DNA from 2 places in the Paenibacillus sp. FSL R7-0345 genome. Region 1 is predicted to be linked to the other one. Evidence: predicted binding sites of a transcription regulator. Region 1 holds the regulator's gene; the other holds the start of a gene.
What was found. Region 1 encodes LexA, which represses DNA repair genes until DNA is damaged. Its sites were predicted from a motif close to CGAACATATGTTCG; they were not measured.
Positions count from the first base shown of each region.

Region 1 (4,058 bases):
CCCTTGTCGCCCTGATCATCGTTGTCCACAATTTCAATGGTATCCAGTTGTGCACGGAAGTTCTTACGGATGTTGCCCAGATAAACTTCACGGAGCCGGGCGCGTTCCTCCAGTTCCTCTTCCGTCAGGCCGCTGCTCTTCTGCTTGCGTGCCAATTCATTGATGCGTGCGACCAATTCGTCTATATTCAATGCTTTCCCCTCCCCTATAAATTCATTCTAACTTTGCCATGAGAAAAAGAGCTTGTCAAGGTCTCCTCCCTGAAAGCTCTTCCTGTCGTAACCTCTATTCCTTCAACTATTAGTATGCAGGCAGTGTCAGCACATCTCCGGCCTGTATATTGCTGCCCTTAAGCCCGCTCGCCTTCTTGATTCCTTCTATATATACAACCGTCCTCATATCCGATGGTTTATGTTCATTTGCGATGCTCCAGAGAGTATCTCCGCGCTCCACCACCACACGCTCAGCCGGCATTACCGATGATACGGATCCTGCAAATACGTTACCTACCACCGTAAAGCCGGAAATCGCCAGCATCAGAATCATGACAAGCTTCACCAGCTGGCCTCTGCGGAACAGATTCGTTAAAGCGCCGAACAGGGATACTGCAGAATTCTTCATACGGGTCACATATTCTATGATAGAGCCAGCTTCGGCAGACTGAACCTCTCGGGTCTCATCATAAATGCTGCGGTAAGTACTGTATTTTAACAATATCATCGACCTCCAAACACTTGTTCTTAAATTTGAATTTAATATAACACGAACATGTGTTTTGATCAATAGGTTTTTTCGAACAATTGTTCCCTTTGTTTCCGCCCCTTTTATACCTCCCCTTCCAGAGGTATCCAAATATTATTACGAGATAGTTAGAACTTATGTTTGTACGAACGGAAGTTCTATGTTATAATTTTCCCAAACATACTATATGGGGTTGATTCCAATGTCAAAGATTTCGAGTCGCCAGCTGGCGATCCTGGAATTCATACGTAATGAAGTCCGCAGCAAGGGTTATCCTCCGTCAGTCCGGGAAATCGGGGAAGCTGTCGGGCTTGCTTCCAGCTCCACCGTACATGGTCATCTGGACCGTCTTGAGAAGAAGGGTCTGATTCGCCGTGACCCTACGAAACCCCGCGCAATCGAGCTGCTCGGCCAGGAAGATTCAGAGAATGTACACCAGTTTGTGCAGACGGTTACCCGTATCCCTGTTGTAGGTAAAGTCACCGCCGGGGTGCCGATTACCGCTACCGAGAATATTGAAGATTATTTCCCGCTTCCTACCCACTATGTCGGTGACAACAAGGTTTTCATGCTCTCTGTACTTGGAGACAGTATGGTTGATGCCGGAATCATGAATGGCGACTATGTCATTGTCCGCCAGCAGCAGACAGCAGACAACGGCGACATCGTCGTAGCAATGACCGAAGAAGATGAAGCTACTGTTAAGACCTTCTATAAAGAACGTGACCATATCCGCCTGCAGCCGGAGAACCCGGCCTATGAACCGCTCCGCTTGAACCGTGTTACCATTTTAGGCAGAGTCATCGGACTTTTCCGTGATATCCACTAATTATCCCCTAATGAGGCTGTTGCGCATGAATTGCGTAACAGCCTTTTTCCTGTCTGCATTCAAATTATAAACAGGCTGCCGTTTCCCGCGCGCAGCGCTCGGCCTCTGGTAACCGCGTGCAGACTCTGCACATATTCTGACAGCAGAAGGAGTGCTGATGACTATGCCTAATTACCGGATTATTGTTGACCTGTCCCAGCGTATGCTGTACCTGCTGGATAATGATGTTGTAACCCGCGGCTTTCCTGTGGGAATTGGTACCATGCTGACTGCTTCACCTGAAGGCGAATATACCATTATTAACAAGCAGCCCAATCCCGGCGGGCCGTTTGGCGCTTTTTGGATGGGCCTGTCCAAACCTCATTACGGCATTCACGGAACCAATGATCCCGCCTCCATCGGCCATATGGTTTCGCATGGCTGCATCCGGATGTATAACGAGGATGTTCTTGCTTTGTCACGTATTGTTCCCATCGGGACACGGGTTACCATCAGGGAGTAGCAGCAGATTTCCGCCCCGCCTCCATCACAAAGGACACCTCCGCGGGGCAGAGGTGTCCTTTATATACTTCTTATGCTTCCTATTCAACAGTCTCTAGAGGACACTGCGCAACAGCCTGATTGCGATGCGGTTCAAGCGCAACGCTTCGCGGATCGATACTCTTGCCGCCAGTAATTCACGTCTCGCCCGGCTTGGTTTAGGCAATCTGCGCAGATTCTCGTTAATTTCTTCAAGCCGCTCCAGCAGGATGGAGCGCTGTGCCAGCAGGGCACGGATCGCTCTGCGGATTCTTGACCGGTCTCTTTCTGCCATATTAACACCTCTTTTACGTTTTATAGTATAAGAGATGCTAAACCAGCTCTTCCGGCCTGTGTGATCCGGCAGTTGTTATTTTTCGGGTATACGCACACGGAATTCAAAATCTTTACGCCTGTAGGTCATCCCGCCCAGCTCTATGTATTCCGGCGTCCATTTTTGCAGCGGACCTGCACAATCAGCAAAGACCGGCGGTTTACCCTTTCGTAACTGCAGTACATATATATCTGCTTCAGCAAGGGCTGCAGCAAATAAATCAGCATCACACACCAGCACTTTATAAGTCGTGTTCAATCCGCTTCCCCCTTGTAGACTGATTCATCCTTGGTATGGATATCTTAAACATTCACTTCAAATATAACACAAATGGTAATGTATGTATGTGATAATTCCCTTACACAGGTATAGAAAAGGGCATTACCAAGAGCTCTCCCATTATAGAAAGCCGCAGATAATGCCCGTTTAATCCCTTTATTCTTAGTCCAGTGTATAAAAAACCGCCAGAATCACAATTGTTAACGTTGAAGCAAATGACAGCCAGGTAAAAAGACGGTCCCAGAATTTATTTTTCATCTGTCTTATATACCACCAAAATTGTACTCCGCTGATGCTCCGCCCCGTCACGCGAGGATTTCACTATAGATCCGTAACAGATGTTTACGACCTGCTCCTCCCTCAGCCCTTTGAGGAACTCGTTTGCCTTATTCTCGGCATAGAAATTATCCCCGTCTACAAATTCTTTTACCTGTATCATTAGTATTCTCCTTTGTCCTTTTCATTCACAGTTATATCGGAACACATGTATTAGATAGCAGCGAAATGCACATGGCGCATCACCCCTCGACTAACAATTAATGTAAAATACCCCTAAATGAACAGTAAGGCACTCCGCAGCTCACTGCGAAATGCCTTACTATTAGCCTAGCTTAACACCGGGCCTGCGAATGGTCAAACACTTTTTTACACAATTATACAACTGCTATATATTTAAGTTTGAGTAAGCAGGAATTTCTGAAGCGAAAGTTCGGTTCTCGCTGCCTCAGCAGCTGCCTCCAAGGACGGAATCCACAGAATTGAATCCTGTCTGATATAATTAAGCACCGTTTCACTGCTCCGGTCAAAATCAATAAGATGCTTGCTCTCGGCATGCTCCATGCTCTGTCTGGCCAGTTCAAAGACCTCAACATAATCAAGCCTCAGCTGAGTCTGAATAGCTGTATCTACAGATCTTAATTTCGCCCAGGCAAAGACGCCGCCCTCCACAACCTGCTCCGAACCCTTCATATACTCAACACCTGAATGCTTCGTAATAAACCTTACAACCCTCTCTTCAATCTCCTCGTAACGCGTAATCATTTCCTGATCATAATACATTTAACACTCCCTTCTAACCTAATATATGCAAGAAGGACCTTTCTATCGCTTACGCACTGAAAGGCCCCTGGATTAGAATTACACAGATAAGTTAACTTAACCATAACCCATCCTGTACTTAATGTATACCTTATCTGCTACTTTTTTCAAAAAAATAATAAAATTCCTGGCTGCACATAAATTCACACTCCGCTTAACGGCAGAATACCTTACATGATCCGGTTGAAGGCAGCTCCCGCACATAAACCACCGCTGTCCTGAGTACAGAGCAGGCCTGTTTATTTCATATGCTCTTTT
Region 1 is NZ_CP152002.1:3,906,986-3,911,043, forward strand. Features, by position in the region: gene NST84_RS16555 (DUF896 domain-containing protein) at 1-191, opposite strand, end outside; gene NST84_RS16560 (LysM peptidoglycan-binding domain-containing protein) at 301-714, opposite strand; gene lexA (transcriptional repressor LexA) at 944-1,570, shown strand; gene NST84_RS16570 (L,D-transpeptidase) at 1,734-2,072, shown strand; gene NST84_RS16575 (hypothetical protein) at 2,166-2,384, opposite strand; gene NST84_RS16580 (hypothetical protein) at 2,460-2,681, opposite strand; gene NST84_RS16585 (sporulation protein Cse60) at 2,950-3,141, opposite strand; gene NST84_RS16590 (hypothetical protein) at 3,375-3,761, opposite strand; gene NST84_RS16595 (hypothetical protein) at 4,040-4,058, opposite strand, start outside.

Region 2 (4,058 bases), 1.4 Mb from region 1:
GTCTACCGTTGCTCCGGCTTCCTTCCGGCATTCTTCGGCCGACAGGCTACCCCAGTCCTTGCCCTGTTTCTGCAGGTTTTTAGCCATGTCGCTAAGTGCCGCATGGAACAGCTGGCCGATATCCGGTGCCTGGAGCTTATAAAGCTGGCGCTCCTTGAGCCTCAGGCCGTACGAGGCAAAATGGGAAAACGAGCAGGCCACAAATTTCTCCATCCGCGAGACGCTGCCCCGCAGCGTTGAACCGCCGTACAGCCGCAGGCTGGTCTCACGCCGCAGCGGAATCCCGCTGTTGCGGTAGAACAGCGATCCGAGCAGACGCTCCAGCGGCAGCCGCCGTTCCCGGCCCCCGCTGATGTACCAGTTGTAGGCATCCCACCATATACCGGGTATGTCAACGCCCTGTTTCCATTGACGCAGCTGCATAATCAGCATGCGCAGCGTCTGTTCAGGCTGGCCGATGAAGCCGAGATGCCGTGCTTCCCCTTCGGTATCGTCCGGCTGGATTGTTGAAGGGAATCCGGACGTGATCTGTTCGGTCAAACCCTCAGGGAACATAACATGCAGCTGACGGATAATCTCGGAAGGCAAAAGTGCCTTGCCTTCATCATCCGCAGTCGCATAGCTGATCCACAGTCTGCAGCTGGCTGTCGTCAGCGCATTATAGACAAGGAAACGCTCGTCCAGCAGCTTGCGCGCCGCTCCCGGCGCAAGCTCCATGCCGGCATTCTCCAGCACCAGCCGCTCGCCCTCGGAAAGGATTCCGTCCTCCTTGAACTGTGCCGGTACAACTCCTTCATTGAAGCCGAGCAGAAACGCGTATTTCACGCCGGTTGTCCGGGTCCGGTCCATCGTTCCGACCAGCACCTGATCGAGAGACGGCGGTACAAGTCCCATTCTAAGTTCAGTAAGGCCGGTTTCCAGCACTCCGGCGAACAGCTCAAATTCCAGCCGTTCTCCGCCCATCATTTCAGCAATCTGGTCCAGCAGGTCAAGCACCGCATCCCACAGCTGGCTGTGTTCACGGGCAGCCGCCGGCTCACCCTGTTCAAGGGCTGCCCTACTACGCCGCTCCAGCTTGCGCGCGATATCCGTTTCCTGCAGCAGCTGATAAACGGCCGTACACAGCTCAAGACCGGTACGGCTCCGCTTGACCCGTGTCTCAAAGGCGTAGAGAGGCCCGGTGATTGCTTCACGGCAGGCTTCCATTTTTGCCAGCAGCGCCTCATCCACAACTCTGTCCCCTTCGAGCGACAGACTAGGTATCCCCTTCCACGGCTTACCGTTCGTCCAGCGGTAGCCCTGAATGCCGCAAGCCAGCACATAGTTCTCAAGCTGATCCATATCCTCACGGGTCAGGCTGCCGTCCAGCGGCAGCAGCAGGTCGGTCTTCACACAGCGGAACACGTCCTCGTAGCGCCAGCGCCGGCGCACAGTATCCAGCGCAGAGCGGATAAATTCCGCCAGCGGATGATGCAGCTCACTTGCCTTCCGGTCAAGGAAAAAGGGAATGCCGTAATCTTCGAATAACGGGGCAACCAGGGACTCATAGTCGCTGATATTCCGCACAAATACAGCCATTTCGCCATATCTGGCCCCTTCTTCGCGGGCCAGGCGTAGCATTTCCCGCAATGCGCCTTCTACTTCCGTTCTACGGGAGGAAGCTGCCGTTACTGACAGTTCCCTGCCAACCCGGCCGGCTTCGCCGTTCCACTTCCACCGGCGACCATAGCTCCGTTCCAGATGAGCAAGGGCCGGGCTGTCCGCAAAACGCGGCAGTACAGGAGGAGCAAGCAGCTCGTCCCAGACCTCAAGCCCCGCCTCCTCCGCCATCCCGCGCAGCTTGATATACGTAACGGCTGGGGGATGAAACAGCTCAAGCTCATGCGGCTGCAGTCCAGGCGGATAAATCTTGTCCAGGCTCAGTGCCACCGTCACCCTGGAGGCATGCAGCATAATCTCGCGCAGCACCATAAATTCCTGGGGAGTAAAGCCATGGAAGCCGTCAACCCAGACTTCGGCGCCGCGGATATAAGAAGAATCGGGAATATGGGCGGCCAGCTCGGCCAGCCGGTCCTCTTCATCGATATATAATCCGGACATGGCCTGCTCCAGATCGCCGAATACAAGCTGCAGATCATCCAGCTTGCCGGCGAGAATCGGACTGCCCGGCGAAGAGTCCCGCATTCTGGACAGCTGCTCTTCCAGATCGTTTGTCCCGAGGCAGCAGCGCTTCAGCTCGGTATGCAGGCTGCTCAGCCGCTCAACAAAGCCGGGCCGGTCGCCGGATGCGCCGAACAGCTTCAGCTCGTCCTTGCGGCGGCTGATAATTTTGTAGAGCAGCATTTTTTTGCCTTCCTCGCTGATCGGCAGACCTGCGCTGCCTCCTGTTTCCTGCTTAACCCGGTAAGCCAGCCGGGAGAAGCTGAGCGTCTGGGCCCTGATGCTGCCCTTCGCTTTCCCCGTACTCAGCAGCCCCCGTTCCGCACTGAACGAGCCCTGCTCCGGCACTAACACAATCAGCGGTGCGCCGAGCGGCTCCGCTTCCAGCCGTGAGGAGACTTCCTCACATATTTTCGTAGTTTTGCCGCTGCCCGAGCGGCCGAGCAAAAAGCGTACCGTCATTGCAGTAGACCCCTTCCGTGGCGCAGATAGAGTGCTTAAGTCCCGGCACCCTTGTTACATTCGTTCCAACATTATAGCATATTTGCTACTCTCGTAACAGAACGTACGTTTGCCATTGTTTTCAAATCTCAATATTTACCTGTACAGAACGAATAGAAGACAGCCGCAATGCCTGCGGCTGTGGTCTTGTTTTGCATAAGCAAAAATATCCTGTTTTTTTTTGCAGCAGCTAGGCAACCGGCAGCGCCGCAAACATGGAGAGCGCCATGCGCCAGTCCATAAACAGCATGCCGGCCAGTGCGGAGACCGGCAGGACGAATGCCCCGGCAAGCTGCGGCAGCAGATGGGAGGTCCCCGTTTCTACCAGCGTGAAGTCGCCCATCATCATATTGGCCAGATCACCGGGATCACGGCGGTACAGATAGCCGAGCGGCAGCTTGCGCAGATGCAGGCTTTTGCAGCTTCCGCTTCCCAGCTCTTCGGGCCGAAAAATCTCAAAGTGGCTTCTATCCAGACAGTACGTATATTGAAATCCTTCACAGACCAGTGTCTTATGCGCATCTATCACTTCATGGCCGCTGCTGCGGCCCTCGGTTTGGTTTCAGCATATGGTTCGCCCCTGTTAAGTAGGGCTAATTAAAACCAACATTGAGAATTGTTATCAATTGAAGATTAAAAGGTTTGCAACAGAAAAAGAGTACCCGGAGGTACTCTCAGGAATCTAGCTATATTGCAGCGCCCCCGCCCTATTGCAGGGGGTGAGCCGGAATCAAGGGCATTTTTGCCCTTGATCTCGCCCTTTTGCCAGCGGCGGCTGGAATCAAGGGCATTTCTGCCCTTGATTTCGTCCATTTACCCACGGCAGGCAGAATCAAGGGCATTTCTGCCTTTGATTTCGCCCATTTGCCCGCGGCAGGTAGAATCAAGGGCATTTTTGCCTTTGATTTCGCCCATTTACCCACGGCAGGCAGAATCAAGGGCATTTTTGCCCTTGATTTCACCCTTTTGCCCGCGGCAGGTAGAATCAAGGGCATTTTTGCCTTTGATTTCGCCCATTTACCCACGGCAGGCAGAATCAAGGGCATTTCTGCCCTTGATTTCGCCCATTTGCCCGCGGCAGGTAGAATCAAGGGCATTTCTGCCCTTGATTTCGCCCATATACCCGCGGCAGCCGGAATCAAGGGCATTTCTGCCTTTGATTTCGCCTGTAAGCGCGCGCCAGAAGTCAGCGCCGGCCGCATCAGTTCCTCACTTCTTGCTGCGCACCTCGAACACGGCAAACTTCAGGTAGTGGCCCTCGTCCACGCCGAGAATCTGCGGGTGGTCCTTGCCGGCTGCCCGCCATTCAATCAGGCGCAGCACCTTGCCGGCATCCCTGGCCGCTTCGGCGATAGTGTCCAGGAACAGCTGCGGCTGCATATGGTACGAGCAGCTTG
Region 2 is NZ_CP152002.1:5,321,999-5,326,056, forward strand. Features, by position in the region: gene addB (helicase-exonuclease AddAB subunit AddB) at 1-2,622, opposite strand, end outside; partial or broken gene NST84_RS23055 (ABC transporter transmembrane domain-containing protein) at 2,855-3,076, opposite strand; gene NST84_RS23060 (hypothetical protein) at 3,369-3,863, opposite strand; gene NST84_RS23065 (class I SAM-dependent rRNA methyltransferase) at 3,871-4,058, opposite strand, start outside.
Region 2: addB (helicase-exonuclease AddAB subunit AddB) is a predicted target of LexA. The motif match lies at 2,721-2,734, and genes of this name have one in related genera.